DNA from 2 places in the Faecalimicrobium sp. JNUCC 81 genome. Region 1 is predicted to be linked to the other one. Evidence: a T-box and tRNA genes for the amino acid it is inferred to sense, from the RefSeq annotation. Region 1 holds a T-box; the other holds one or more tRNA genes.
What was found. The T-box of region 1 lies ahead of thrS (threonine--tRNA ligase). A T-box ahead of a tRNA ligase gene usually reads a tRNA of that ligase, here a tRNA-Thr.

Region 1 (12,518 bases):
GATTAAATGACAATCAAGGTGTAATAATCCCTAAAAATAATAGCAGAAACTTAGTTTTATCTGATGAAGTAAACAAAGCAATTGAAGATGGAAAATTCAAGGTTTATACAGTATCTAAAGTTGAAGAAGCAATAGAAATATTAACTGATATGAAATTTGAGAAAATTAAAAAACTTGTAAAAGAAAGATTATTAAAGTTTTCAAAAGCGCAAAAAACAGAATATAAATAGTTTTAATGATTTATATTCTGGGTATTTATATAATGATAGAAAGCAAAAGCTAATTAGCTTTTGCTTTCTTTTTATTTAATATAAAAAAATATAATAAAATTAGCAATAATAATTTGTTATATATTGCTGATTATGATAGATAATATTATTATAATTTAAATTTTAGGGGGATTTTAAATGAAAAATGTTAATGAAATACTAGATGCATTAGAAGAACTTTACCCAGATGCCAAATGTGAGTTAGATTATACAACTCCTTTTGAACTTTTAATTGCAACAATATTGTCAGCTCAATGTACAGATGTAAGAGTCAATAAGGTAACAGGAGAATTATTTAAAAAATATAATACCGCGCAAGCTTTTTCTAAGTTAAGTATTGAAGAAATTAGTAAAGAAATAAAAAGTTGTGGATTATATAAAAGTAAAGCTGAAAAGATAAAAGTAACATCACAAACCATATGTAATGTTTATAATGGAGAAGTGCCAGACACATTAGAAGAGCTTGTAAAACTTCCAGGAGTAGGAAGGAAAACTGCAGGAGTAGTTTTAAGTAATGCATTTGGACAAGATGCAATAGCAGTAGATACACATGTTTTTAGAGTATCAAATAGAATCGGTATAGTTAATACACATACTCCAGAAAAAACAGAGTTTGCCCTTATGGAAGCAATACCGAAGAATAGATGGTCTCATTCGCATCATCTTTTAATTTTCCATGGAAGGAGGATGTGTAAAGCTAGAAATCCAGAATGTAGTATTTGCCCTATAAAAAGTGACTGTAATTACTATAAGGAGAGGGATGACAAAATTGAAACGACTTAAGATGATATTATTATTGTCAGTAGGAATCTTTTTTTTAGGTAGTACAAATTTATCTCAAGCAATAACAAGGGAAGGAAAAATACACAAAAATATTTCTATAATGTCTATAGATATATCAGGATTAACTAAGAATGAAGCAAAAAGAAAAGTTGAAGAAACTATAAATCACTATAATGAAATAAACTTAATATTTGAAGACAAAACTTATAAGTTAAATAAAAAAGACTTAGGAATAGTTTATAGCATTGATGATGCTGTAGAAAAGGCATATAATATTGGTCGTGATAAAGATATAATATCTAATATTAAAACAAAAATAGACTTAGATTTAGGTGAAAATAAAACTATTGGCTTAAAGTGTAGCTATAATGAAAAAAACTTAGATAAATATATAAATTTTTTAAATGAAAATATTAATATAGAACCTATAAGTGCAACTATAAAATTAGAAGATAATAGATTTAATTATACAAAAGAAACTTATGGAATAAAGATAGATGTAGATAAACTAAAAAAAGCAATTATATTAGATATAAATAAAGTTTTTTCTAATGACGAAAAAATACCAACAATAAGCATAAGACCTAATTTTATATATGATGAGTTAAGCAAAATAGATACAGTACTTGGAACTTATGAAACTAATTTTAATCATAAGCTAGAAAATAGAGTTAATAATATAGATGTTGCAGCTAGAGCTACTAATAATGTAATAGTTAAGCCATCTGAAGAGTTTTCATTTAATCATTATGTTAATGATGCTAGTATTCAATCACAGTTTAAAAATGCTCCAGTAATAATCAATGGAAAATTAGAACAAGGATTAGGTGGAGGTATATGCCAAGTATCAAGTACTATGTATAATGCAGCACTTTATGCAGGTCTTGAAATTACAAAAGTAAGAAATCACAGTATACCAAGTGCTTATGTTTCAAAAGGAAGAGATGCTACAGTTGCAACAGGAAATTTAGATTTTAGATTTAAAAATAAATATAATACACCTATACTTGTTACTCACAAAATATATAATAATAAAATAGTAACAACTATATATGGTAATAAGGAAGATAAGAAAGAAATAGAAGTAACAACCGAAATTATAAAATCAGTACCTAATAAAGTAAAAATAGAAACTAGTGAAAAAATCTTTGAAGGAGAAAAGACAATATCACAAAATGGGAGAGTTGGATATAAAATAAATACTTTCAGAATTTATAAAGGAGATAAAGGCAAAACAAAAGAATTTATTAGTGAAAGCTATTATCCTCCTATGGATAAGGTAGTTGTATACGGTACTAAAAAGAAAGTTATAGACAATATAGATAAAGAAATTATTTGATAAATGAAATCTTCTATTTATATTAATATAGATAGAAGATTTCATTTATTGTACATATATCTAAGAAGTTTCTGAAAGTGAGTTCTTAGAAAAGTAATTTTCTGATATAATTGTATTTGGACTAATATTAAAATATAAAATTGTTAGATTTTACATAGTTTAATTGACTATAGAATACAAATAGAAATATTTAAGGAGGATGGATATGTCATTAAATGTAGTCTTAGTAGAGCCAGAAATACCTCAAAATACAGGTAATATAATAAGAACGTGTGCAGCAACAGGAACGATTTTACATTTAGTAAGACCTTTAGGATTTTCATTAGAAGATAAGTATTTAAAAAGAAGTGGACTTGACTATTGGGACTTAGCAAATATACAATATTATGATAGTTTCGAAGAAGTAGTTGAGAAAAATCCTGATGGAAAATTTTTCTTTTCTACAACAAAGGTAAATCAATCACATTCAGATGTAGAATTTGTTGATAACTCATTTATAGTATTCGGAAAAGAAACTAAAGGATTACCAGAGACTTTAATAAAAGCAAATTTAGAAACTTGTATGAGAATACCTATGATAAATGTAGAAAAAGCTAGATCACTGAATTTATCTAATTCAGTTGCGATAGTTGTATATGAAGCATTAAGACAATTAGGTTATCCTAATATGAGATAATCCTAAATATCCGAAACACTGTTTTTAGAAGGGGGCGTGTTTTAATGAAAAATTTAAAAATAATATGCGATAGTTTATCAGATATACCTAAAGAACTGATAGAAAAATACGATATAGAAGTAGTTCCACTTACAGTTATATTAGATGGAAACGAATATAAAGATGGAATTGATATATCTAATGATGATTTTTACAAAATCTTAAGAGAAGAAAATGCATACCCAAAAACTTCACAAGCTACATATGCACAATTTAAAGAGGTTTTCGACAAGTATGTAAATGAAGGAAGAAAAATACTTTATATAGCAGGTTCATCAGCAGCTACAGGAACATATCAAAGTGCTGTAATGGCAAAGAATGATACAGAGGGAGAAATATACACTTATGACTCTCAAACATTAACTTATCTAGTTGGATTATTAGTAGTTAAAGCTGCACAGATGGCCCAAGAAGGAAAAGAAATTGAGGAAATAATTTCTGAAATAGATAAATTAAGAGAAAAGACTTATGTATTATTCTCTGTTGATACATTAGAATATTTACAAAAAGGTGGTAGAATATCATCTACTAAAGCTGCCATAGGTAGTATTTTAAATATAAAGCCAATACTTGATATAAAAAATGGTTTAGTTGCGCCTGTATGCCAAGTAAGAGGCAAGAAAAATGTTATATCAAAAATGGTAGAGATTATAAAGGAAAATTGTGGAACAGATTTTTCGGATCAAACTATGTACATAGCATATAGTGACGATTTTAAAGAAAGAGATAGATTAACAGAAGCACTTAAAGAACAATTTAATCCTAAGAGTATAGAATATTTCCAAATTGGAACTGTAATAGGCTCTCACGCAGGCCCAGGTTTAACTGGAATAGTATGTTTTAAAAAATAACTTTAAGAATAAAGAACTTTCAAATATAATTTGAAAGTTTTTTTAATAAAATAAAATATAAAATGAAATTTTAATTTTATTTTAAAATAGAGTAGCATATATACCTAATATGATGCACTATATTATATGTAAATGTCAAGATATTACATAAAAGTCAAAAATTTTATCATGAATATTGAATTAAATATAGAAAAATAATATAAAGTGTAGTAAAATAAAGATAATTATTACACAATATATATGAGGTTTTGAGGAGGATACTTATGAAACTTAAAAAGTTATTATCTGTAGCATTAGTTACAGTTATGAGTGCTAGTGTGCTAGTTGGATGTAGCTCAGGAGAGAAAAAAGAAGCGGCTGGGAGTGCAGATGGAGAAAAAAAGGTATTCAAGATAGCTATGGTTACAGACACAGGTGGAGTTAATGATGAATCATTTAACCAATCTGCATGGGCTGGATTAGAAAAGATAAAAAAAGAATTTGGTGAAGATAAAGTTAAAGTTAAGTACTTAGAATCAAAGCAAGATGCTGATTACGTACCTAACGTTGAAACATTAGTTGAAGAAGATACTGATTTAATAATAGGTGTAGGATTTAAATTAGCAGATGCTATAGAAGAAGCAGCTAAAAACTACCCAGACAATCAATTTGCTCTTGTAGATGCTGCGTATAAAAAGCAACCAGCAAATGTAACATCATTATTATTTGAAGACCACGTATCATCATACTTAACAGGAGTAATTGCTGCTAAGATGAGTGAAAGTCATAAAATTGGTTTCATCGGTGGTATATCAGGTGAAGTTATAGATAGATTTGACTATGGATTTAGAGCAGGTGTTGAGGCAACTGATCCAAATGCAAAAGTAAGTGTTCAATATACAAACAGCTTTACAGATATGGCAAAAGGAAAGTCGATAGCTAACCAAATGCATAAAGACGGAGTTGACGTAATATTTACAGCTGCTGGTGCTTGTGGTATAGGTGCAATAGAAGCTGCTAAAGAAAATGGTAAAAAAGCTATAGGTGTTGACCAAGATCAAAATAAATTAGCTCCAGATAACGTAATAACTTCAGCAATGAAAAATATAGATATTGCTGTTTTTGATGCAGCTAAGTCTATGATAGAAGGTAAATATAAGCCAGGACAAGTTATAGTTAATACATTAGATATGGGTGGAGTTGGTATAGCTAAAACTAGTTCAGAAAATGTTCAACCAGATATATTAAAATACGTTAATGAAATAGCTGAAAAGATTAAAAAAGATGAAATAAAAGTTCCTGAAAATGAAAAAGAATATAAGGAATTAAAGAAATAATTAAATAATGAAGGGCTATCCTAAAATTAGGATAGCTTTTTTTGCGACAAGCCTTTTAAAGATATAGCACAATTAAATTAATAGTAAGTGTGTATAATAAAATATTTTATGAGGTTTTGGAAAGAATAAAAATATATGAATTCAAAGTAATTATATTGGCATATTAGTTAAAAAAATAAGGATTAATTATTAAAATTCGACAAAAAAACACAAAAAACAAGCTAAAATGAAAAAAATATATAAAATGGTTTGTTATGCTAGCGGTATTTTAGTATAATAAAAATGCTGACTATTAAATTAAGGAGGATAAAAAGAGCGATGAATAATAGTAATGTCGACTACAGCAAAAAAGTTGTAGAAATGAAAAAGATAACTAAAAAGTTCGGAAACTTCGTTGCGAATGATAACATAGACTTGACTGTTCATAAAGGTGAAGTACATGCTCTTTTAGGTGAGAACGGAGCAGGAAAATCTACTCTAATGAACATATTATATGGTTTATATCACCAAACATCAGGTGAGATACATATAAATGGGAAATTAGTTAATATGGATAATCCAAATGTGGCTATACAAAATGGAATAGGTATGGTGCATCAACATTTCATGCTAGTTCAACCTTTTACAGTAGCTCAAAACATAATACTTGGTACTGAACCAACAAAAGGATTAGGCGCTGTAGATATAAACAAAGCTATAGAAGATGTTAAAGCAATATCAGAGAAATATGGATTATATGTTGACCCAAATGCCAAGGTTGAAGATATAACTGTTGGGATGCAACAAAGAGTAGAAATATTAAAAGCTTTATATAGAGGAGCTGAGATATTAATACTAGATGAACCTACAGCAGTTTTAACACCACAAGAAATAATAGAACTTATACAAATAATAAGAAACTTAACTAAAGAAGGTAAATCTGTAATTATAATAACTCATAAGTTAAAAGAGATAAAAGCCGCAGCAGATCACTGTACAATAATCAGAAGAGGAAAGTATATAGATACTGTAAAAGTATCTGAAACTACTGAAGATGAATTAGCTGCAATGATGGTTGGTAGAGAAGTAAACTTTAAAGTTGATAAAGTTGAAGCGAAGCCAAAGCAATCGGTATTAGAAATAAAAGACTTAATAGTCAAAGACAATAGAAAGATATCAGTAGTAGATGGATTATCACTAGATGTAAAAGCTGGTGAAATACTAGGTATTGCTGGTATAGATGGTAATGGTCAATCAGAACTTGTTGAAGCTTTAACTGGACTTAGAAAATCTCAATCAGGAAGCATAAAAATCAATGGGCATGAAGTTTTAAATAATACTCCAAAAGATGTGTTTAAAAAAGGTATAAAGAATATACCAGAAGATAGACATAAGAGAGGATTAATATTAGATTTTACTGTTGCTGAAAATACAGTTTTACAAAACTATAAAGATCCTAGATTCTCTAAAAATGGAATATTAAATAAAGAAGCAATAGAAAAATATGCTGATGGAATAATAGAAAGATTCGATGTTAGACCAACAGACCATACTGTAAAGTCAAGAGCTTTATCTGGAGGTAACCAGCAAAAGGTTATAATAGGTAGAGAAGTTGATAATATAGAAGTTTCAAGAGCTGCTACAGGAGAGCCGCAATTATTAATAGCAACTCAACCTACAAGAGGATTAGATGTTGGAGCTATAGAGTTTGTTCATAAATCATTAGTAAAGCAAAGAGATGAAGGAAATGCAGTATTATTAGTATCTTTAGAATTAGATGAAGTTATGAACGTATCTGATAGAATAGCAGTAATATATGAAGGAAAAATAGTAGGAATAGTTGATGCGAAAGATGCAGATGAAAATACATTAGGATTAATGATGGCAGGAGGTGACGAATAATGGGCGATAAAGCAAAAAAGAAAAAAGTCTCTCTAGTAGATAATACTATATTATTCTCTTTAGTATCTATAGTATTAGGATTAATAGTTGGAGCTATAGCTTTAATTATAGCGGGACATAATCCGATAGAAGCTTATGCAGCTATGATAGATGGTATATTTGGAAAACCTAAATTTATAGCATGGACTATAATAAGATCTACACCGCTTATATTAACAGGTTTATCTATTGCATTTGCATTTAAGACGGGACTATTTAATATAGGTGCAGAAGGTCAATTTATAATAGGTTCATTAGTCGCAACTATAGTTGGTGCAGGAGTTCAATTGCCTGCAATAATACATGTACCATTTGTACTTTTAATGGCAGCACTTGGTGGAGCTATTTGGGGTGGATTTGCAGGATGGTTAAAATCTAAATTTGGTATAAATGAAGTTATAGCTACAATAATGCTTAACTGGATAGCTTTCTATCTAAGTAACTTTATGATAAAGACTAGTTGGTTAGCTAGAGAAAATAGTGAAGCATCAATAAATATACATGAAAGTGCTAGTATAGGAATACACTGGTTAAATGGATTAGTAGGACCTGCTACTAAAGTAAACTGGGGTATAGTAATATCTATAGTACTTGTACTAATAATAGCATTTATATTATTTAAAACAACTTTAGGATTCGAATTAAGAGGAGTTGGATTTAATAAATATGGTGCTGAATACGGTGGTATAAATGTTAATAGCTCTATATTAAAATCTATGGCTATAGCAGGTTTACTTGCAGGTGTAGCTGGTGCTATACAAGTTATGGGTGTGTCTCACAACATAACAATACTTGCAGCACAAGAAGGATATGGTTTTGATGGTATAGCTGTTGCACTTATTGCTAACAGTAACCCAATAGGAGTTATATTCTCAGGATTATTATTCGGAGCATTTAAATATGGTGGAACTAAGATGCAATCTATAGGAGCTCCTTCAGAGGTTGTAAATATAGTTATAGGATCAATAGTTTACTTCATAGCTTTAAGTAGTGTCTTAAGAATGTTATATGTAAAAATGAGAGATAAAAAAAATAAAGGGGGTAATGCATAATGGAAGATTTAGCTTTAATTATTAGCACAACTTTAATGTACTCTACACCCCTGATATTTGCAGCATTAGGCGGTGTATTCTCAGAGAATTCTGGTATAGTTAATATCGGAATAGAAGGAATGATGACTATAGGTGCATTTGCAGCTGCAGCAACAGGGTTTTTAGTAGGAAATCCATGGATAGCATTCTTAGTAGGTGGATTAGCAGGTGGATTGTTCGCATTAATCCATGCCTTTGCTACAATAAGTTGTAATGCTGACCACACTATTTCTGGGGTAGCAATAAACTTATTAGCTCCAGGGGTTGCTTTATTTGCATCTAAAATAATGTTTGATGGAGCTACAATGACTCCAACAATACCAATGGAAAATAAAATACCAAGACCGTTAAATGGTTTATTCCCACAAGGTAGCATATTAGATACAATATTCAACTCATATGCAACTGTATTTTTAGCATTTGTATTAGTAGTTGTAGTATGGTATATATTATATAAAACTAAGTTCGGTCTTAGAGTAAGAGCAGTTGGAGAGCATCCAGGTGCAGCAGATACATTAGGTATAAATGTTGCAAAAACAAGATATATGGCTGTTATAATATCTGGTATACTAGCAGGTTTAGGTGGAGCATCAATGAGTTTAGCTGTTGTTTCTTCATTCAGACCTACATTAATATCTGGACAAGGATATATTGCTATGGCAGCAGTAATATTTGGTAAGTGGAGACCACAATGGGCTATGGTAGCGTGTTTATTATTTGGTTTCTCTACAGCTTTATCAGTATTCTTTGGAAACCCAGAGTTACCATTTAGTATAAATGAAAACTTATTATCAATGATACCTTATATAGTGACATTAGTAGTATTAGTATTATTTGTTAAGAGTTCTAAGGCTCCGGCAGCTTTAGGTAGCTCATATAAAAAGGGTGAAAGATAATAAAAAAATGATAGCTAAGCTATCATTTTTTTATGCCTAAATTTCTATTATTATGAAGAAATTTGAGTGAAGAGAATTCTTCATAATATGAATTAAAAAAAGAAATATAGAAATAATAAAATCTATAGGATATAACAAGTTTAAAATATATCTATACATCCATGGTTCCTCTTATAATGAGAAAGGAGCGATAGTTTTGACAGAAAAAGATATACATTTAAGTTTACCTAAAGAAGATCAAATATCTGTAATGAAATTTTTAAATAATAATAATTTTGAAAAGGAATTAAGATATGACGGTGAGCTTATAGAAATATTACTGAGAATAGACAATAAAGGTATCAAGGATAACAAAGAAATAGCTGAAGAAATAACAAATCTAATAATAGATGTAATTAAGGATAATATACTAAAAGAATATATATATAAGCAATATAGTGAAATATATACTGATGATAAAGATGGTATTTATTTAAAGTCTATAGAATTATTTAATCAAAAAGAGATGATTATCAAAAATTCTATAAATACAAAGGTTTATAACTACATATTAAGCAACAACTATATAAACATAGATGGATTTGTAAAATTTAGAATGAAAGAATTTACTAAATACCTATCAGCTATAGGGGATGCAGCACTAGAGGAATATCTTATAAAAAAGGATCAAGATGAATTTATAAATGTACTAAAATATTTTATAGATATCCAAGAGGAAAAAATGGATTTACTTAGAGTACATATTATGAATGATAATTCCTTTATTCTATATGATAAACATGGAAATAAAATAGATAGTATTGATGACGAAGAAATTATAAATATGGCAATAAAAGAAAACTTAAACTATGAAGATTTTCTTATAAGTACACTATTAACGTTATGTCCTAAAAAAATAGAAATCTTAGATATATTAAATAATAACTCGTCAAAAGAAATAATAAACACTATATCATCTATTTTTGACAATAGAGTAAGCGTAATTTATCAAAATTAAAATTTAAGGGAATTTTGTGTAACAAATAGGTCTAATTATCATAGGTTATTATATACAAGAAATTCAATTTATTGTTTGTTAACTTAAAAAACTACTTTTTTAATTATTAAGTAAGATTTATAATAGTATATAACTTAAAAACTTACTAATAAGATAGACTAAGGAGAACTTACAATGAACAATATTTTGAAAATACTAGTATTAGCAAGTATTGGTGGACTAATTGGATATATAACTAACATAATAGCTATAAAACTGATATTTAGGCCAATAAAACCTATTAAAATACCTTTAATAAATAAAGAAATAATAGGGTTGATTCCAAAAAGAAAAGCAGAGATAGCAGCTAACATAGGAATGGTAATAGAAGAAGAATTTCTTTCTTTAGAAGATATTTTAGATAATATTATTACAGAAGAAGATAAACAAAATGTTGTAGAATATATAAAAATTAAAGTTAAGCTTATAATAAATGAGAAAATGTCTCTAGCTCCAAGCTCTATAAAAAATCTTATCCAAGGATATATTGTAGATATTGTAGAGGTAGAAATAAAAAATAGTATTGATGATTTAAGCAAAGATTTAATAATTAAAGCAAATGAGCGTATAAATATTCAAAAAATGGTAGAAAATAAAATTACAGAATTAGATTTATATGAATTGGAAGATATAATACTTAAAATTGCTCAGAAAGAGTTAAAGCATATAGAGGTATTAGGATTAGTACTAGGATTCTTGATAGGAATCATACAAGGAATTATAATTATATTTATCTAATTATTATTCTTGCTACAGATATAACTATCTGATATAATGATACTAAATTAAAAATAAGTGCTATGAAAAGGAAGAGTAAAACAGAAACAATTTTCAGAGATAATGGGTCACCGGCTGAAAGCCCGTTTAAATATGACTATTTGAAAACTACCTTGGAGCAGAATTTATTAGCATATTTTATATATGTGAAAGTATTCGGTTGACTACCTTATAGTCATCAAGAGGGTCCTACATTTGTAGACCAACTTGGGTGGAACCGCGAATTAATACTCGTCCCAAAATATATTTTGGGACGAGTTTTTTATTTTATAAAAAAAATTAAATTGAGGAGGAAAAGCAATGATAAAAGTTACTTTAAAAGATGGATCAGTAAGAGAATTTGAAAATGAAGTTTCTGTTATGGATATAGCGAAGTCTATAAGTGAAGGTTTAGCTAGAGCTATAGTTGCAGCATCAGTAAATGGTAAAGTGGTAGGATTAAATCACATAGTTAAAGAAGATTGTGAATTAAACTTATTTAAATTTGATGATGTAGAAGGGAAAGATGTATTTAGACATACATCAGCTCATATACTAGCACAAGCTATAAAGAGATTATACCCAGATGCTAAATTTGCTATAGGGCCAACTGTAGAAAATGGATTCTACTACGATATAGACCTAGAGCATAGATTAACAAATGAAGATTTAGAAAAATTAGAAAAAGAAATGAAGAAGATAGCTAAAGAAGATATAGCTGTTGAAAGATACGAATTACCAAGAGAAGAAGCTTTAGCTTGGGCTAAGGAAAATGAGGAAATATACAAAGTTGAACTTATAGAAGAATTACCAGAAGGAGAAATAATATCTTTCTATAAGCAAGGGGATTTCACAGATTTATGCAGGGGACCACATTTACCTTCAACTAAAAAAGTTAAGGCAGTTAAGTTATTAAGTGTAGCAGGTGCTTACTGGCGTGGAGACGAAAAGAACAAAATGCTTCAAAGAATATATGGTATAACTTTTGAAAAGAACAAAGATTTAGAAGAATACCTACACATGCTTGAAGAAGCTAAAAAGAGAGACCATAGAAAGTTAGGTAAAGAATTAGATTTATTCTTTATACCAGAAGAAGGGCCAGGATTCCCATTATTCTTACCAAAAGGTATGGAACTGAAAAATGAATTATTAAAATTCTGGAGAGAAATCCACAGAGAAGATGGGTATAGTGAAATCGAAACTCCAATAATATTAAATAGAAAGTTATGGGAAACTTCAGGACATTGGTATCACTACAAAGAGAATATGTACACAGTTCAAATAGATGAACAAGACTTTGCTATAAAGCCAATGAACTGCCCAGGTTCAATGTTATTCTACAACTTTAAACCACATTCATATAGAGATTTCCCTATGAAAATAGCTGAGTTAGGTAGAGTTCATAGACATGAATTATCTGGTGCACTACATGGACTTATGAGAGTTAGAGCTTTTACTCAAGATGATGCACATATATTCATGTTACCAGAACAAATTAAAGACCAAATAAAAGGTGTTGTAAAATTAATAGATACTGTATATAAAA
Region 2 (12,518 bases), 1.1 Mb from region 1:
AATGTTCCAGCAGCTATTATTAATGCTAAGTATATAGCTATATTTTTGTTTATTGGGTTTTGCTTGAATAACTTTGTCATATAGTAATAAGATCCAAGTATTGTTGTTAACGCTGATAATACTGTAAATGCACATAATACTACTAATCCAAATGTTCCTGTTACTGCTTCTGCAGTTGCAAAGTATTGAGATAATCTAGTTACAGCATCTGCTGGGAATTCTATTATCCCATTGTTTAATCCATAAGATGCTATATAAGAAGTAACTACTATAGATACTACAACTGTAACTACTGTAGGTATTAAAGATATCATAGCAGCTTCTCTTGGCTTAGAATCTGATTCTTGAGCAGCCATAGCTAAGGCCCCTAAACCTGTTTCAGCAGTTTGTATTATCTTTTGCATTCCTAATACAAATCCTAATACTATACCAGTAAGTCCGTTAACTGGATTAGTCATACCTTGGATTACACCTTCAACATAAGTAGGTATATATCCTGAAGTTTTTATAACGAACATTGTGAAGAATATAAAGTATCCTGCAACAGCTGTTCCTATCATATAAGTCATAGCTCCCATGAATAGTTCATGCTTTTTAGATAATACTAGTGCAGCAACTACAGCTATTACCGGTACTACTATAAACATATATCTTTGAACTAAAGTAAGTTCCATACCAAATTTATCAAGTACTATCGCTGAAACTGAATCTATACCACTAAATTGGAATCCACCGAACCCAAATACAGCTAATGCTACGAAACATACTGCATATAATAAACCAAGCTTTGGTGATATTAATGATGATATATACTCTTTTGGAGTTTTACCCATTATTTTAGAGTTTAATGTTTCTGCATAAGAAACCGGAACCATTATACATGCTCCTATTAAAGCCCATATAGCCATTGCTTCTATATTTCTTTCTCCTGATGCAGCTAATTTTGATAATGCTCCTAAAACTCCTATTATTGCCCCTGTACCTATCATTGCTCCTAATGATATAGATGCTGGACCTATAACATTCTTTATTTGTAACTTAGCAGGCGTTGTAGCCTTCTTTTGAATCATAAATATCGTTCTTATAGACATTATCGCACCCGTTATTAATATAAATGGTAAGAATACTGGCCATATCATATCCGATATTTTAGTTATTATAGCTTCTAATTGATGTAACATTTGCCCCATTTTCGACTCCTTTTCTTTAGCCTTATTAACTTTGATGAATTAATTTGATGAATTTAATAAAATAGCTAAAGTAATATTTATATATATTTCTTTAACTTTTAGTTACACTTATATTTTTCCATAAAAAAAATAGACATTAGTTTAAAATTATAATTATGCACAAAACAGTAATAGAAATAATTCATAATTGCTGCTTTGTAATTTCATATAATTTAAAAACGCCTATTTACATTTTCAGTTTATTTATTTTTTTTTATGAAGTCAATATAAATTTTTAATCATTTTAAAATCATTCACATTATTCATTAATTTTTTTATTTTTAAAATTAATTAAGATTGTCATTTATTATCTTTGTATGGCTTAGAAATTCTCTTATGCTCTCTATTATTTGTTCTTTATTATCTAAAGTTATATCTTGTCTCTCATTCCACATTGAATTAAATAAATCATCACATATTGTTTTAAACTGGTTATCTGATACAATTGCATATTGATTTTTATAATCATCAGGACAAATTGTTGTTAACTTTATATTTTTTGATAAATATAATGATGGATTTAGCTTGTCTTTAAATTCCTCAACAAAATCTCCTTCAATTAGTTTAATTTCTAGATTGTTATTTTCTCTTAATACTTTCTTCATATATTCTATATGTCTTTCACGCTGTTGAAAACTTAGCTTTACATGAACATTGAAAAATCTAAGCTCTCCTGAAGATATATATCTTCTAAGCTCATTTTCATAAATTAATATTTTTAAATCAGATTTATAAGTTTTATTATTTAAAAATATATTAATTTTATTTAGTTCTTCCATTATCTCGTTATTATCACCAAATACTTCTTTTCCTACTTCAATAAATAAATCCTCCGGCATAAAAAGCTCATTCATTGACCCTATCAACCATCTTAAATCATTACCTAATATATATTGAGTATATATATTATTTTTTATAATTGACATTACGTCTTTTTTTTCAAAAATAGGTTTTCCTTGTCTTTTTAGTAACCCTTCTAAACTATAATATAGCTCATCTATAGTTTCTTTTTCTTTTGACATAGTACTAAATATACACTCACCATTTTTATTAAATATAGATGTATTAAGCAGCTCATCTTTAATTATAAAAAAATAAGAATCACTAGTAATAGCACAGTTATATATTTCAAAGTCTAATTGTGGATATGTAGCTACCATATTCAAAATCATTATAGCATCCATTATAATATTGTTACTTTCTCCTGTAAATCCAGCCAAAAATCTAATCTTTATATTTTCATTATTTTGTAGACTATATATTCCTTTTTTCATATTAGATAATGATATGCTTTCCTCATAATTAGATTGGAATAAATCAGCTGCTATTATAATATCAATCTCTTTGTTCTTACTTAAGTATATATATATCTCATTCTCTAAATATTGTTTTCTAAGTTTAGTATTTACAGTTACTAAACCATTGTATTTCATTTCTAACTGAGTATCTTTCGGTATTTTTTGTGTGCTTTTATGTTGTGTATTTAAATAAGATTCTTTTAATTCCCTAGATATATACTTAATTAAAAATACTTTATCACATTCATCACTGTTTATTCCAAAGTAATTAATAATATCTTGGTGTGAAGTACTGTCTAGAGATGTAACTATAAAACTTGATATAGATTTACACACTTTATTTATATTTTTAGGTGTAGGTAGATTTTTTCCAGTAATCCATTTACTTATATAAGATGTATCATAACCTAACTCCTTAGCAAGAGTACCTTTTTTTTGATTAGATATATATAATAATTGATCTAATAATTGCCCAAATGTATTGTTATTCAAACTAATACTCCTCCTTAAGTCACTATAACTTTTTATATTAACGATTATATCATCATAAAAATGATTATACAAATGCACCTTTTATATACACTACTTAATGAATTTTTTTTGATTTTTTTTGATTCATTATGAATTAATAAGAATTCAAACTCTGTTTTTGTCGCTATTTGTCTTATTTTTTATTTTTTTTCTATGTTATGATGATTTTATATTAATTATATTTCTTAATTTATTAATGCCTATTTACAAAAGATTTAATATAAGGAGAAATTAATTTAATGACTAATATTAATAAAAAGAATACAAAAAAATTTACTACTGGCTGGATGATAGTAGCAGCTTGTATGCTTATTCAAGCTATACCTTACGGTGTTCTTGCTAACTTACAGCCTCAATTTATGCACTATGTTATGGCTGATAAAGCTTTAGGATTTACTACTGCTAGCTTTTCACTTATATTTACAATAGGAACCATTGCATCAGCGTTTGCTTCACCTTTCATAGGTAAATTATTTGATAAATTCAGTTTAAAAACATTATATATAGCTGGAGCTTTCTTAGGATGTGGTAGTTTCGCTGCATACTCTTTATGTAATGCTCCATGGCAATTTTATGCGATTTCTGTTGTAATGCAATTCGGAGCTGCAATAATATCAGCAATAGGGGTTCCTTTGTTAATCAACGCTTGGTTTGATGGCGCTGGTAGAGGTAAAGCTCTAGGTATAGCTATGTGTGGTGGTTCTATAGGTAATATATTCATGCAAGCTACAGTTGTTTATGTTCTAGAAACTTTCGGATATAAAGCTTCTTATTTAGCTTTCGGTCTTACTGGTTTAATAGTAGCAATACCAATAACTTTATTTATGTTAAGATTACCTAAAGATGAATCTGAAATTGTTAAGTCTAAATCAAAAAATAATGATACTAATGCTAATTCTTCTTGGGGATATACTGTTAAAGAAGCTTTAGCTCTTAAAGAATTTAAGTTACTTGGACTTGCATTCTTATTTGTAGGTATATACGTATCTGCTTTATCAGTTCAATACCCAGCATATTTACACCAAAACAATAATATAAGCGTTGGTTTAGTAGGGTCTGTATTTGCTATATGTTCTCTTAGTGGTAATTTACTTGGTGGAACACTATTTGATAAAATTGGTACTACTAAAACACTTATATTCGCTGGATTACTAGTTGCCGGATCTGATTTAGCATTAATATACTCAGTTGATATAACACCTCTTGCATATCTATTTGCTCTACTAAAAGGATTATCAATATTTGCTTATATGATGGGTCCTGCTTTACTTACTGGATCTCTATTTGGAAATAAAGAATATGCAGGTATATTAGGTTTAATCCAATTAATATTCGGTATAGGATTTGCTGCTGGTTCATCTGCTTTCGGATTAATTGTAGACAGCTTAGGATACAGAGTAGCTTGGTTTGTTATTTTAGGAGCTATAATATTAGCTTATAGTTTATTAGTTATGGTATCTATAAAAATGAATAAATTAAACAAATCTAAAAAAGAGCAAGCTGCTGCTTAATATAAAAAAGAAGGTTTTATAAAACCTTCTTTTTTTATATTTCTATATATTCTAAGTCAGATTTTTCTTCAAACCATTCATCATCATTAAAACTATCATCTGCTATTTTATCTATTGGCATTTTCATATACTTACCTGTAGCAGTTACTGCAACTTCTCCGTTTGGGAGAATTATCTCTCCGCTACCTTCAAATAATTTTCTATTCTCTTTAGTTATTCTACCAACTATTTTTATCTCACAGTCTGTTGGAACAGGCTTTTTGTATTTAAGCTCTAATGATACAGTAACACCCCAAATAGTGTCATCACTTATACTTACTGCTCTTCCTATAGTTTCATCAAGTAATGCTGCTGACATACCTCCATGTACTCTACCAGGATAACTTTGATGCCAGTCCTTTGTATTGCATATTGCTACTAGTTCATTACTTTCTAACTCATAAAAAGATGCTTTAAGCCCAAGTTCATTATCTAAACCACATACGATACATCTTTTACTGTTATTTTGTTTTTTAACTACTTTATATTTCAATATCGACACCCACCTATATCTTTTAAGTTTTTTAGTAATTATAAAAAGCGATAAATTTAAATTTATCACTTTATTATAATTAAAAATTAATTTTGAAAAACTCTATTATTTCTTCATCATTATAGTTTATAACTAATTCATTTGGAAAATCTAAATCAGCTATAATTTTTTGAGAATAAGGGAATTTCCCTACATCATAAGATATATGAGCATCACTTCCAAGTACGATTCTTACACCATATTTTTTACAAAGACCAAGCATAATAGTTACATTTTCCCATGCACCTTGTCTAAAAGTATTTGGTTTTAATGATGAATTATTAATTTCTAGTAAAATATTTTTTTCTTTAGCTTTTTTTACTATAGTCTCATAATCAACTTTATATCTATTATCATCTAAATGACCTATTATTTTAACCTTTGGATGATCCATTACTTTTAGTATAGTATTAGTATTTTCTTCTCTCGATCCTGATACTAGACATGGAGTATGTAAACTAGCTATCATATAATCTATATGAGTTAATAAATCATCCTCTACATCTGTATTTCCATTATAATCAATAATATTTGCCTCTACACCTCTAAGTATTTTTACCCCATCTACTTCTCTTGGTATAACATGCATATTGTGAAAATAAAATGGATGAGGTCCCCCCGGCATAGTTGGGGCATGTTCTGAAAGTCCTAAATATTTTAATCCTACCTTTTTAGCTTGAGCTATATTTTCTTGTATTGTACTATAAGCATGTCCACTCACTATAGTATGTGTATGTAAATCAATTAAAGCCTTCATGTATATCACCTCTAAATTATGATTTTAAAAATAAGCCATATTTTTAAAATATGGCTTATTTTTATTTATTATTATAATTTTAAATCTTTGAATTTATCCTTAAATAATTCTCCAAGGCTCCCTAAAGAATCTTCTATTTCTAAGAATTCACTTATATCTTCTTCTGGCTCTCTTGTAGCTTCTTTTATTGATACTAACATTCTTCTGTTCTTTGGATTAAAGTCAAGTACCATAACGTTAACTTCATCACCTACATTAACAACATTAGTAACTTTCATTACTCTTTCTTCACTTAACTCAGATATAGGTAAAAATGCTTCTACACCTTCTCTAATTTGTACAAAAGCACCTTTTTCAATTATTCTAACTACTGTACCTGTAACTATATCATCTAATTCTACTTCCTCTTTTATTAAATTCCATGGATCATTATTTATGTCTTTTAAAGCTAATGCAATTTTTTTAGTTTCAACATCAACATCTAATACATAAACTTCTACTTCTTGACCTTCACTTAACATATCCTCTACAGACTCAACTCTTGTCCAAGATAAGTTATTTAAATGAACTAAACCTTCAAGTCCACCGATATCAACAAATGCTCCATAAGGCATTAGCTTTGTAACTTTACCTTCTCTTTTTTGTCCTACTTCTAAAGAATTAAATAATGCTTCTTTTTCTGCTTTAACTTTAGCTCTGTAAGCTTCTCTATCTGCTTTAGCTTTTGCTTTTGCTTCTTCTCTTTCAGCTTGTACTTTTGCTCTTCTTTCTTCTCTTTCTATATCTAAACGTTCTTGTAACACTTCTCTATGAGAAGCTACTAATCTATTTTTCTTAGTGTCCATTTCTTTTATGTAAACTTCTAAATTAAGACCTACATAGCTAGATGTATCAGTAACAAATTTTGTATCTAATTGAGATATTGGTATGAATAATGATTGTGTATTATATGTAGCAAATACACCTCTTTCAATGTTCTTTTCTACATTTACAGTTATTATTCTATGTTCTTTGTAAGCCTTTTCTAAGCATTCTAAATCTGCTCTTTTATCTAATTGTAATTTAGATAAATGTATTACTCCATCTTTATGATAAACTTTGCTTATTACAGCGCTTATTTCATCTCCTACGTTATATACATCACTAGCATATTGCCCTTTTAAAAGATTTAATTCTTCAGTTGATATAACTCCGTCAAATCCATAGTTTAATTCTAAAACAATACCTTCATTAGTTATTTTAGATATTTTTCCAGTTATAGTTTGTCCAACCTTAACATTACTAAATTCTTGTTCTTGTTGGTCTAATAGTTCTTGCATAGATAAGTTATTCGTCATGATTTTCAATCCTTTCATTATAATTCTTATACATATAAGTATTATACCATTAATATTTCAAATACTTAAATTTTTCTTGTAATATTTTATATCATTGATATTACTTGAATCAAACTTTTGATTCTTTATACTTTACAATATAACCTTTACATCATCCTTTATAATTATTGAATCTTGATTGACTATACAATCGTATGCTAGTACGTCTACACCTTTTGCATTTGCCATATTTAAAGCTTCTGATAACTCTAGATGCATTTTTTTATTAGGTGTAAAATAAAGTACATTCTCCATTTGAACTACAAATATAACATAGCATTTATATCCCTCTTCACTTGCTTTTATAAGTTCATTGATATGCTTTACTCCTCTTTCTGTTTTAGCATCTGGAAACATTACTATATTTTCTTCCTCTAAAGTAGCTCCCTTTATTTCTATAAATACTTTTTTACTTTCAGTTTCTAGATATATATCAAATCTTGAATTTCCATATGTTTTTTCTGTCTTTATTAATTTTATATCTTCATTTAAATTTGGTAATATTATTGATTTATTAACTAAAGCTTCATATACCACTTTATTAGGTACTTGAGAGTCCATATTTATTAATCTATCACCTTTTTGTACAGCTATTAATGAGTATTTTGTTTTTCTATTTGGGTTGTCACTTTCCTCTAAGTATACTGTACAATTTGGAGTAAGTAATTCTCTACATCTTCCAGTATTTTTAACATGTACTTTTTCTATATTGCCGCATATATTACAATAGGCTATAAATCTATTGGGCCTTTCTATAAATTCTGCTTTTATTATATTGTTATATTTCATTTTAACTCCTTTAATTTACCTTTATGTACTATATAATCCCTATATATATTTTTAAATTTATACCTGTTTTATATGATAAGTAATCTACAAATTCCTAATATTTAAAAAGTCTTTTCTTTTATAATATACTCTTTTTTTCTACATATAAGTATTTAAAGTTAAAATTATATTTACTTAATATAACTTTTTTATTTTTTATATATAAAAATAACCTTAATCAACATTGATTAAGGTTATTTTTATTGGAGCTGGTGATAGGAATCGAACCTACAACCTGCTGATTACAAGTCAGCTGCTCTACCGTTGAGCCACACCAGCAAAATTAATTGGAGGCGACACCCAGATTCGAACTGGGGATCAAGGAGTTGCAGTCCACTGCCTTACCACTTGGCTATGTCGCCTTGTTCACTACATTATAATTATATGATTTGTACCACCATTTGGCAACCATTAATTTAAAATATTTTTTATATTAAGTAGTTTCTATATTATATTTAAATCTATATAATTTTATTCATTTATTTACAAACTGTTTTATTTTTATTTATATAATTAAATATAAAAATAGTAGGATAATATATATTATCCTACTATTTAATTATATTATTCTAAGAACATCTTTATATCATCTTCTACAGTGCTTATTCCACCTATTCCAAAGTTTTCAACTAATACTTTAGCTACATTTGGAGATAAAAATGCTGGTAATGTTGGCCCTAAATGAATATTTTTAACTCCTAAGTATAGTAATGATAATAATACTATTACAGCCTTTTGCTCATACCATGCTATATTAAATGCTATTGGAAGCTCATTTATATCTTGTAATTCAAATACTTCCTTAAGCTTTAATGCTATAAGAGCTAATGAGTAAGAATCATTACATTGTCCTGCATCTAGCACTCTTGGTATACCATTTATATCACCTAAAGGTAATTTATTGTATTTATATTTAGCACATCCTGCAGTAAGTATTACTGTATCTTTTGGTAACGCTTTTGCAAAATCAGTGTAGTAATTTCTTGATTTAGCTCTTCCATCACAACCTGCCATAACAAAGAATTTCTTTATAGCACCAGTTTTAACTGCTTCTACAACTTGGTCTGCTAATGCAAATACTTGGTTATGCGCAAACCCACCTATTATTTCTCCTGTTTCTATTTCTGTAGGTGCTTGACATTTTTTAGCATGATCTATTATAACAGAGAAATCTTTATTGTCTTCACTTTCACCTTTTATATGAGTACATCCTACAAATCCAGCAGCCCCAGTAGTGTATAGTCTATCTTTATAGCTATCCTTTGGAGGAACTATACAGTTTGTAGTCATTAATATTGGACCATTAAAGCTTTCAAACTCTTCTTTTTGCTTCCACCATGCATTTCCATAGTTTCCTGCAAAATGAGTATATTTCTTAAATGCTGGATAGTAATGTGCTGGTAACATTTCAGAGTGAGTATATACATCTATTCCAGTTCCTTCAGTTTGATTTAATAATAATTCTAAGTCTTTTAAATCATGTCCTGATACTAATATACCTGGGTTATTTCTAACACCTATATTAACTTTAGTTATTTCTGGATTTCCATAAGTTCCTGTGTTAGCTGAATCAAGTAAAGCCATTCCATCTACTCCAACTTTACCAGTTTCTAAAGTTAAAGCTATTAATTCATCTATAGTTAGGTTATCATCTAGTGTCTTAGCTAAAGCGCTTTGCATAAATGCATTTACTTCTTCATCGTCATATCCTAATGCATTTGCATGTTTCATATAAGCTGACATACCTTTTAATCCATATATTATAAGCTCTCTTAAACTTCTTATATCCTCATCTTTAGTAGCTAACACTCCTACTTTTGTTGATTTTTCATCTAATATTGAATCTATTGAAACTGATTCGCCACTTCCTAATACTGCATTCTTTAATTTAGCTAAAACTCCTACTTTAACATCCATCTCGGCATTTGAAGATGCATTCCATAAAGCAGCTTCTGATAGATTTTCTTTATTATCTAATTTAGATAATAATTCTTCTTTAGTAGATAATGTCATCTTAACTCTATCATAGAATATCGCATCATCGAAGTTTGCATTTGTTATAGTTGTAAATAAGTTTATTGTTATTAAATGGTTTACTTCATGATCAATTAATTTCCCTTCTCCTCTAAGTCTTGTTGTAACCTCTGATAATCCTTTTGTTGTATATATTAATAGGTCTTGCATTCTAGCTAAATCTGGTGATTTTCCACATACCCCAAATTTAGTACATCCTGTGCAACCTGCTGTTTCTTGACACTGAAAACAAAACATTTTATTTTCCATATTTTCATCCTCCATTTTTTAATGTGTATTTTATATACTTATTATAGTTTGAAAGACTATATATTTTCCGTAACCTATGTTACAATATCAAAATATAATAAATTTTTTTAATAGGTGATTTTATGTTTAAAAATAAAACCAGAAATGAGATAATGGATTTTTTTAAAGATTATAATTGTAAAATAGTTAAGTTTTCTAAAAATGATATAATTGCTTTAGAAAGTTCTCCCTGTGAAAAAGTTGGATTAGTTTTAACAGGCAATATTGATATTAAAAGAATTTTAACAAGTAATACTGTAATTCATTTATCTTCATTTGGACCCGGGCGCTTATTTGGAGAAGTAATTGCTTTTTCAGATACAAATCGTTATCCTGCTACAGTTATATCTGCTACTAATAGTGAGATTATGTTTATTGGTAAAAATGATTTTATAAAGTTTTGTACTCACCATCCTGACTTTTTAAGTATGTTCTTAAATGAACTAACTAATAAAATAATTACTCTTAACAAATCAATAGCAGGTTTATCTTTTAGTAGTATTCGCCAAAAATTAACTAACTTTTTGCTTACTGAATTTAATATTCAAAATAGTTTATTTATTGAGCTAAACATGACAAAACAAAAACTATCCGAAATATTAGGAGTTCCTAGACCATCGTTGTCTAGAGAACTTATAAATATGAAAAATTTAGGTCTTATCGACTATTCTAAGGATTTTATTAAAATATTAGATAAAGATGCACTAGAAGAGATATTAATGGAATAAGAGGCATAAACATGCCTCTTATTTAGATACTATATTAATTTTTTATTATTTTTACTAATTCTTTTAGCTTAACTTCATCAATTTTTCCAAATGGATTTTTATCAACTCTTATAGCTGTACCAAAGTGGTAATCTTTAGCATTAGTTTTTTCTTTAATTTCATTAATATTGCTAAAGTTTAATCCTCCACCTAAAAGTATATTTATATTATTTGATTTATACATCATTTTTTTTATTATATCTATATTATCAAGTATGTTTCCTTTTCCTCCAGATGTTAATATATTTGTTATTTGACTATAATTATTTAATATATCTATACTTTTTATACAATTAGTTTCATCTATTGCCTTATGAAAAGTTACATCTAAATTACCACATTCTTTTAATAAAAATTTTAGATTAGGTTCATCTATATTATTGTAATTATCTAATAAACCTAGTACAATTCCATTTGCACCAATATTTTTAACTATTTCAATATCCTTTAGCATTATACTTATATCTTCATTACTATAAACAAAGCTATTTGCATGATGCCTTATCATAACATTTACAGGTATATCTACGCTATTTACAACCGCTTCTATAAGTCCAAAACTAGGTGTTACTCCACCTTCTGTTAATGCACTTACAAGTTCAATTCTATCTGCCCCACAATATTCTATTATTTTAGCATCATCTACTGTCATCCCTATTATCTCTAGCATACATCCTCCTAATACTTTTTCTTTTGTACATTTCTAAACTATATTTAATCTATAAGTATTTTACCATTATCTATATACTAAATAGTTTAATTTTTATTTTTTTTATAAAAAGGTTCTATATGAAGTATTACTTGAGCACTTTCATTTATTCTGTCCTGTATTTTACCTTCTATTTCGTGGGATAGTATATGAGATTTCTCTACGCTTATATCTGGCTCTATCATTACGTGCATATCTATATGAATGTCATTTTCGCTTCCTCTACTTCTTATGTTATGAACTTCTTTCACTTCATTAAATTCCTCTACAACATTTCTTATATCATCTTCCTCTAATATCGCTTGGTCCACCAGCACTCCTGTTGAAGATTTAAATATTTCGTATGCTGAGCAAATTATAAATCCTGAAACTATTAAAGATGCCAATGGATCAATCCATGCTGGTAACCCTAGCTTAACTCCTATCAAAGTTAATAAGACTCCCACAGATACTAATATATCACTTCTTGTATGCAATGAATCAGATATTAATATATAGCTATTTAGTTTTTTACCTATCCTATTTTCATAGGTACATACAAATATATTTATTAAAAGTGTTAAAATTAACACTAGCAAACTTTCTATTGTTATAGATGGTTTTACTACATTTTGAAATC

Region 2: it has a tRNA-Thr gene. The T-box ahead of thrS (threonine--tRNA ligase) is inferred to sense a tRNA for this amino acid. The anticodon was not compared.

What each region holds. Positions count from the first base shown of each region.
Region 1 is NZ_CM132203.1:381,863-394,380, forward strand. Features, by position in the region: gene JNUCC81_RS01990 (Lon protease family protein) at 1-230, shown strand, start outside; gene nth (endonuclease III) at 408-1,052, shown strand; gene JNUCC81_RS02000 (VanW family protein) at 1,039-2,391, shown strand; gene trmL (tRNA (uridine(34)/cytosine(34)/5-carboxymethylaminomethyluridine(34)-2'-O)-methyltransferase TrmL) at 2,597-3,067, shown strand; gene JNUCC81_RS02010 (DegV family protein) at 3,112-3,957, shown strand; gene JNUCC81_RS02015 (BMP family lipoprotein) at 4,221-5,273, shown strand; gene JNUCC81_RS02020 (ABC transporter ATP-binding protein) at 5,592-7,154, shown strand; gene JNUCC81_RS02025 (ABC transporter permease) at 7,154-8,245, shown strand; gene JNUCC81_RS02030 (ABC transporter permease) at 8,245-9,180, shown strand; gene ytxC (sporulation protein YtxC) at 9,377-10,177, shown strand; gene JNUCC81_RS02040 (DUF445 domain-containing protein) at 10,352-10,954, shown strand; T-box leader at 11,008-11,235, shown strand; gene thrS (threonine--tRNA ligase) at 11,294-12,518, shown strand, end outside.
Region 2 is NZ_CM132203.1:3,104,054-3,116,571, forward strand. Features, by position in the region: gene JNUCC81_RS15435 (alanine:cation symporter family protein) at 1-1,190, opposite strand, end outside; gene JNUCC81_RS15440 (helix-turn-helix domain-containing protein) at 1,517-3,019, opposite strand; gene JNUCC81_RS15445 (conjugated bile salt MFS transporter) at 3,298-4,569, shown strand; gene JNUCC81_RS15450 (PaaI family thioesterase) at 4,604-5,110, opposite strand; gene JNUCC81_RS15455 (phosphatase) at 5,181-5,897, opposite strand; gene JNUCC81_RS15460 (30S ribosomal protein S1) at 5,969-7,234, opposite strand; gene sfsA (DNA/RNA nuclease SfsA) at 7,367-8,062, opposite strand; tRNA gene JNUCC81_RS15470 (tRNA-Thr) at 8,306-8,380, opposite strand; tRNA gene JNUCC81_RS15475 (tRNA-Cys) at 8,390-8,463, opposite strand; gene hcp (hydroxylamine reductase) at 8,666-10,384, opposite strand; gene JNUCC81_RS15485 (Crp/Fnr family transcriptional regulator) at 10,507-11,151, shown strand; gene JNUCC81_RS15490 (copper homeostasis protein CutC) at 11,186-11,860, opposite strand; gene JNUCC81_RS15495 (cation diffusion facilitator family transporter) at 11,947-12,518, opposite strand, start outside.